DNA from 2 places in the Bacillus sp. LH1 genome. Region 1 is predicted to be linked to the other one. Evidence: a T-box and tRNA genes for the amino acid it is inferred to sense, from the RefSeq annotation. Region 1 holds a T-box; the other holds one or more tRNA genes.
What was found. The T-box of region 1 lies ahead of trpS (tryptophan--tRNA ligase). A T-box ahead of a tRNA ligase gene usually reads a tRNA of that ligase, here a tRNA-Trp.
Positions count from the first base shown of each region.

Region 2: it has a tRNA-Trp gene. The T-box ahead of trpS (tryptophan--tRNA ligase) is inferred to sense a tRNA for this amino acid. The anticodon was not compared.

Region 1 covers NZ_CM175007.1:1,208,910-1,212,387, reverse strand. Annotated here, with positions in the region: gene ACX9TM_RS06370 (peptide ABC transporter substrate-binding protein) at 1-745, opposite strand, end outside; gene ACX9TM_RS06365 (DUF3899 domain-containing protein) at 1,065-1,445, shown strand; T-box leader at 1,551-1,767, shown strand; gene trpS (tryptophan--tRNA ligase) at 1,844-2,833, shown strand; gene ACX9TM_RS06355 (YjbA family protein) at 3,198-3,478, opposite strand, start outside.
Region 2 covers NZ_CM175007.1:538,845-542,322, reverse strand. Annotated here, with positions in the region: gene ACX9TM_RS02855 (YebC/PmpR family DNA-binding transcriptional regulator) at 1-626, opposite strand, end outside; gene ACX9TM_RS02850 (DUF3884 family protein) at 978-1,298, shown strand; tRNA gene ACX9TM_RS02845 (tRNA-Leu) at 1,509-1,590, opposite strand; tRNA gene ACX9TM_RS02840 (tRNA-Cys) at 1,601-1,671, opposite strand; tRNA gene ACX9TM_RS02835 (tRNA-Gly) at 1,686-1,760, opposite strand; tRNA gene ACX9TM_RS02830 (tRNA-Gln) at 1,766-1,840, opposite strand; tRNA gene ACX9TM_RS02825 (tRNA-His) at 1,904-1,979, opposite strand; tRNA gene ACX9TM_RS02820 (tRNA-Trp) at 1,999-2,072, opposite strand; tRNA gene ACX9TM_RS02815 (tRNA-Tyr) at 2,080-2,163, opposite strand; tRNA gene ACX9TM_RS02810 (tRNA-Thr) at 2,174-2,249, opposite strand; tRNA gene ACX9TM_RS02805 (tRNA-Phe) at 2,268-2,343, opposite strand; tRNA gene ACX9TM_RS02800 (tRNA-Asp) at 2,353-2,428, opposite strand; tRNA gene ACX9TM_RS02795 (tRNA-Met) at 2,432-2,508, opposite strand; tRNA gene ACX9TM_RS02790 (tRNA-Val) at 2,535-2,610, opposite strand; tRNA gene ACX9TM_RS02785 (tRNA-Glu) at 2,615-2,689, opposite strand; tRNA gene ACX9TM_RS02780 (tRNA-Ser) at 2,707-2,798, opposite strand; tRNA gene ACX9TM_RS02775 (tRNA-Asn) at 2,801-2,875, opposite strand; rRNA gene rrf (5S ribosomal RNA) at 2,884-2,999, opposite strand; rRNA gene ACX9TM_RS02765 (23S ribosomal RNA) at 3,100-3,478, opposite strand, start outside.

The DNA of each region.
Region 1 (3,478 bases):
TAACCGTTTTATTATCCCAATATGAAGGATTCTTCTTGAATTGGAAACTTTGTTCATGTTTCCAATCACTCATAACGAATGGACCGTTATATAATGTTGTATTTGCCTCTAAACCAAATTTATCCCCTTGTGCTTTTACAAAGTTTTCATTTAGTGGGTAAAATACTGGATAAACTGTTAAATCGATAAAGTAAGGAACGGGATTGTCTAATTCTACTTCTAATGTATAATCATCAATCGCTTTTACACCTAATTGGTCAGCAGGTAATTCTTTTTTATGAATTTTCTCTGCATTTTTAATATCGAACATAATGTACGAATACGTTGCTTTTGTATCTGGATTTACTGCTCTTTTCCATGAATACACAAAATCTTTAGCTGTTACAGGTTCCCCATTCGACCATTTCGCATCTTTTCTTAATTTAAATATGTATTTCTTCCCATCATCTAGCTTTTCGACATCTTCTGCAACTCCAGGCATTCTCTTTTGATCTTTGCCAATACGATATAAACCTTCCATCGTATTATTTAATGCTGTAGAAGATGAAGAATCAGATGCCAATGATGCATCCATTGACGGAATTTCAGATAACTCTGTTAAATTAAGAATCTGTTTTCCGTTACTACTACTCGTAGCGTTCTCTTTCCCTTTTGCTTTTGCGTCATCTTTTTGGTAGCTACACGCGCTAAGCAACATACTTGCAGTTAAAGTTGATGCAAGTAATAACGGTATCTTTTTCTTCATGTTGTGTTGCCTCCCCTAATTGCACTTCCTGTACCCTCACTTGTTAAAAAGTAGAATTGAAAGAATAATCTCCAAGTTTCTACAATTTTCATTATACATATAATATAACAATTGTGAATATAGTTTTTTGTTTTTTTGTTAAAATTTTTAATAAAATATTTATATTTTTAATTTTTCGTAAAGGGATACATTAACATTGCTACCATCATCTTAAAATCAGACCTTTAATTGCGTATAATTTTCAAAAAATTAATCCTAGTACTTATTATAGCTTTTATAGTATAATAATTCTAGTAATATTTTGACGGAGGGGAATATTTTGAATAAAGTTTTTTTTCATACTTGTATACTAATTTTTATAGCGATGATTGCTTCTAGTATTGGTGCATTCCTCATTTCATCTCAATTTTTGTTGAACTTTGTCAACATTTTGTTTTATATTGCACTGTTTTTTATTCTTATCGGCGGTTTTTTATACATATTTCAAAATGGTTTTTTCAATGTAACCATTTACGCATTCCAAAGAGTATTTGGTACGAACAAAAAGATTGACTCTTTAATTGAAGAAGTCGAGGAACCTACAGATAAGAAAGAACGTATTTATAAAACATATTCATTCAAATGGACATATCCAATTTGTATTACAGGTATCTTCCTTGGGTTGTTCTCGACCCTCATTAGCTTTACTATTTTGATGTAGTTTGCAAACACTATCCCATATGATATAATAATCAGCAAAACATTTTGTTATAAAACTTTAGTTCTTTCATATTAAAAGAGCTCAAGTAACAATAAATAAATTTATATGTATGCGATGATAAAGAAGAGTACATATTGAGGCAATTTCAGAGAGCTTGTGGTTGGTGTGAACAAGTAATTGTACAGTATGGAATGGGCTTTTGAGCACCAAACCGAACCGAAAGTAGTAGGCTTTGGCGTTATATCCAAACGTTATTATGGATTAGAGAGATTTCACAGTAGTGAAATAATTAGGGTGGTACCACGGTCCATTCGTCCCTATAGTTTTTGGGATGAATGGGCTTTTTTGTTTGCCTTCTCTTCCCCACATCACGCATTCTATTTTAGGAGGAATTACTTATGTCAGTTATCTTTTCTGGTATTCAACCAAGTGGAACGATTACACTTGGAAACTATTTAGGAGCAATGAAGCAGTTTACAGAGCTTCAAAATGAACACGACTGTTATTTCTGTATTGTAAACCAACATGCGATTACAGTACCTCAAGATCCCGTCGGGCTTCGTAAAAACATCCGCAGTCTTGCTGCACTTTATGTAGCATGCGGCATCGATCCTGAAAAAGCTACTTTATTTGTACAATCAGAAGTACCAGCACACGCTCAACTAGGATGGATCATGCAATCTGTTGCTTACGTTGGAGAATTAGAACGTATGACGCAATATAAAGATAAAGCTTCTGGTAGAGATTCAGTTCCAGCTGGATTACTTACGTATCCACCATTAATGGCTGCTGATATTTTACTTTACAACACTGAAATCGTGCCGGTTGGTGATGACCAAAAGCAACATATCGAATTAACACGTGACTTAGCAGAGCGTTTCAACAAACGTTACCGCGAAATCTTCACAATGCCTGAAATTCGCATTCCAAAAGTAGGAGCTCGCGTTATGTCATTAACAGAGCCTACGAAAAAAATGAGTAAATCTGATCCGAATCCAAAATCAATGATTAGTATGCTTGATGAGCCAAAAACAATTGAAAAGAAAATTAAGAGTGCTGTAACTGACTCTGAAGGTATTGTGAAATTTGATAAGGAAAACAAACCTGGTATCTCTAATTTATTAACAATCTACTCTTCATTCTCTGGAAAAACAGTTGAAGAAATCGAAGCAATGTACGAAGGAAAAGGATACGGCGACTTCAAAGGCGACCTAGCGCAAGTAGTCGTAGAAGCTATTCGTCCAATCCAAGACAAATATAACGAACTAATCAACTCACCAGAACTAGACGAAATCCTAGACAAAGGTGCAGAAAAAGCAAACCGCGTTGCATTCAAACAACTACGCAAAGTAGAAAACGCAATGGGACTAAGCAGAAAACGTAGGTAACATATAAAGCGGAGGCAGCTCGTTCAGCTCTGACTGGATAAGGTTCTTTCGCATAGAAGACGCTTTTTGTCTTCTTATGCGGAAGGTTCTTAGACACGAAGAGCTCGCTGCCGGAGCTGGATTTCTACAAAAAGCGGAGGCGACTGCTTAGCCCTGACGGCTAAGGTTCTTCCCCACAGAAGGTCCTTTTTACCTTCTTGTGGGGAAGGTTCTTAGATGCGAAGAGCTCGTTTAGAATGTGAGGGGGATGGAGCTCCTGACGTAGAGGCGCTTTTTGCCTCGCAGGAAGGCGCGAAGCCACCGAACATTCTTGCCGCTGGAACTAGATTTCTACAAAATTAAAAAACCGCCAATTGGCGGTTTTTTAATTTACCTTTTGCTCATTTTCCATTTCCCATAACTTTTCAAAAAATGGCTGTCCTTTTACGAGACGCTCGCATAATTGTTCGTGCTTATCAGACCAGCCTGTTTTCGCTTCATCATACAGCTTAGCCCAAATATCTTCAAATTCCATATGTTGAACCATTCCATATGCTGATGGATCCCACTCTGTGAACCAATAGCGAATTTCTGCTGTGTTTTTCGTTGTATGTAATTGATCTAACGCCATAAATAATAATTGTTTTAGCTGTCTTTCTTTACGAG
Region 2 (3,478 bases), 670 kb from region 1:
TCAGGAAGTGTTACATCACTTTGTGCAAGCATTGTTAATTCTGCAACTGTAAACTCCTCAACGCCAGCACCTTTAAGTGCAGATTGTACTGCATGAAATTGATCTGGTTCAGCATACACGATAACAGAATCTTCTTCTTCTAGAATGTCACGTGCATCTACATCTGCTTCCATTAAAATTTCAAGAACTTCATCTGATGTTTTACCTTCAAGGCCGATAACAGCTGTCGCATCAAACATGTAAGCTACAGAACCGTTCACACCCATATTACCACTGTTTTTGCTAAATGCAGCTCGTACATCTGCTGCAGTACGGTTTACGTTATTTGTAAGTGTATCTACAATAACCATAGCTCCATTTGGTCCGAATCCTTCATAACGAAGCTCGTCATAATTTTCTTCTGAACCGCCTTTTGCTTTTTCAACTGCACGATCAATAATTGTTCTTGGAACATTGTATGTTTTCGCACGCTCTAATACAACTCTTAGTGCTTGGTTTGATTCTGGATCTGGCTCGCCTTGTTTTGCTGCCACATAAATTTCACGCCCAAATTTCGCGTATATACGGCTTGTATTTGCATCTTTTGATGCTTTTTTGTCTTTAATATTGTTCCATTTACGGCCCATACTTTCCACTCTCTTTCCCGTTTTAAATCTACATAAAAATATTAATATGAAATATAATGTGTGTTCAACACATTTTTAAAAGAAATATAAAAAGTTCATTTTTGATTCATATTACAGACATAATATAAATCACTATCATTTTGTTCTTTCGACAAGTTATATTATACATGAATTCCTACGTTTATTACGAATTTTAGAAGCACATAGTATAATTTAACAAAAAGACTCTAACATTTCTGTTACAGTCTTTTTATATTGCCAATAAAGATTTCCATATTATTCCCATAATTGTTTTCTATTGTTGTATAATAAAAATAGGAAAAAATTTGAAGAAAAGATGGAGGGTGAATTATGACACATTCCAAAGACAAAAAATCACATGCTTTTAAAGGAATAGGAGAGAAGTTAAACCCAACTATCTATCAAGTGAGATTCATGAAATTAGATGAACCAATTCGATTTGAGTCGTTTCCTGAATTAAAGGAATTAGGAGACTGGTTGAGTACTTCAACGCACATGTGGTCATGCCACTCAACTATGTACAAATACAACAGAGAAGAGTTTGAAAAGAAGTTCTTAGAAATTACGAAATTAACAGCTGATCATGTACTAATATCTACTGGTGGCGTCGGATTTAACTTCATGTCACCAGGTTGGAGAAATTCTTTATAAAATAATGAAATTATATAAAGGGATAAAAATTTATCCCTTTATTGTTTTGTAGCTTTCCCCAAATGTATCGCATGTACTAAATGAATAAGTTTACCTTAATCATTTATAACCATTTCACCAACACACCATTTTTGCTTATTTTATAGTATGATGAAAACATAAAAAGACTCTACACATTTGGTGTAGAGTCTTTTATTACGCCGTTCATGATACCGATGGTCGGGGTCGAACCGACACTCCCGAAGGAACACGATTTTGAGTCGTGCGCGTCTGCCAATTCCGCCACATCGGCACAAAAGAAAAGGCGGCAACCGGATTTGAACCGGTGATAAAGGTTTTGCAGACCTCTGCCTTACCACTTGGCTATGCCGCCATATTAAATTTTATTGGAGCGGAAGACGGGATTCGAACCCGCGACCCCAACCTTGGCAAGGTTGTATTCTACCACTGAACTACTTCCGCAAAAATGGCTGGGCTAGCTGGATTCGAACCAGCGCATGACGGAGTCAAAGTCCGTTGCCTTACCGCTTGGCTATAGCCCATCGAATTCTTACTTAATTATATGTAAGTATCCATTAGATTATTTGTAATTTTTAAAATAAAAATGGGGCGACTGATGGGAATCGAACCCACGAATGCCGGAGCCACAATCCGGTGCGTTAACCACTTCGCCACAACCGCCATGTTGTGTAAATATATTTGGCAGGGGCAGTAGGAATCGAACCCACACTGGAGGTTTTGGAGACCTCAGTTCTACCTTTAAACTATGCCCCTATGTAAATGGTGGAGGGGGGCAGATTCGAACTGCCGAACCCGAAGGAGCGGATTTACAGTCCGCCGCGTTTAGCCACTTCGCTACCCCTCCGAAACTTACATGGTGCCGGCTAGAGGACTTGAACCCCCAACCTACTGATTACAAGTCAGTTGCTCTACCAATTGAGCTAAGCCGGCGTATTTTATTAAAATAAATGGTGGCTCGGGACGGAATCGAACCGCCGACACGAGGATTTTCAGTCCTCTGCTCTACCGACTGAGCTACCGAGCCTTATTAAAATGGCGGTCCCGACCGGGGTCGAACCGGCGATCTCCTGCGTGACAGGCAGGCATGTTAACCACTACACCACGGGACCATTTGGTTGCGGGGACAGGATTTGAACCTGCGACCTTCGGGTTATGAGCCCGACGAGCTACCGTGCTGCTCCACCCCGCGATAATACTATTCATATAAAATTTATATGGTGGAGGATGACGGGATCGAACCGCCGACCCCCTGCTTGTAAGGCAGGTGCTCTCCCAGCTGAGCTAATCCTCCAAAGTGGTGACCCGTACGGGATTCGAACCCGTGTTACCGCCGTGAAAGGGCGGTGTCTTAACCACTTGACCAACGGGCCAAATATTATAAATCCTATGGCGGAGAGCAAGGGATTCGAACCCTTGATACGCTTGTGACGTATACACGATTTCCAATCGTGCTCCTTCGGCCAACTCGGACAGCTCTCCAATGGCTCCGCAGGTAGGAATCGAACCTACGACCGATCGGTTAACAGCCGATAGCTCTACCGCTGAGCTACTGCGGAATAATATTGCCTGGCAACGTCCTACTCTCACAGGGACAAGGTCCCAACTACCATCGGCGCTAGAGAGCTTAACTTCCGTGTTCGGTATGGGAACGGGTGTGACCTCTCTGCCATCATTACCAGACATTATTCTTTTGAGACAATCATTATTATAACTTATTTACTTTAAAAGTCAACAAGTTTTTTATGTTCTCTCAAAACTAGATAACATTGCTACATATTATATGGTTAAGTCCTCGATCTATTAGTATTCGTCAGCTCCACATGTCACCATGCTTCCACCTCGAACCTATCAACCTGATCATCTTTCAGGGATCTTACTAGCTTACGCTATGGGAAATCTCATCTTGAGGGGGGCTTCATGCTTAGATGCTTTCAGCACTTATCCCTTCCGCACATAGCTACCCAGCTATGCCCTTGGCAGAACAACTGGTACACCAGCGGTGCGTCCATCCCGGTCCTCTCGTACTAAGGACAGCTCCTCTCAAATTTCCTACGCCCACGACGGATAGGGACCGAACTGTCTCACGACGTTCTGAACCCAGCTCGCGTACCGCTTTAATGGGCGAACAGCCCAACCCTTGGGACCGACTACAGCCCCAG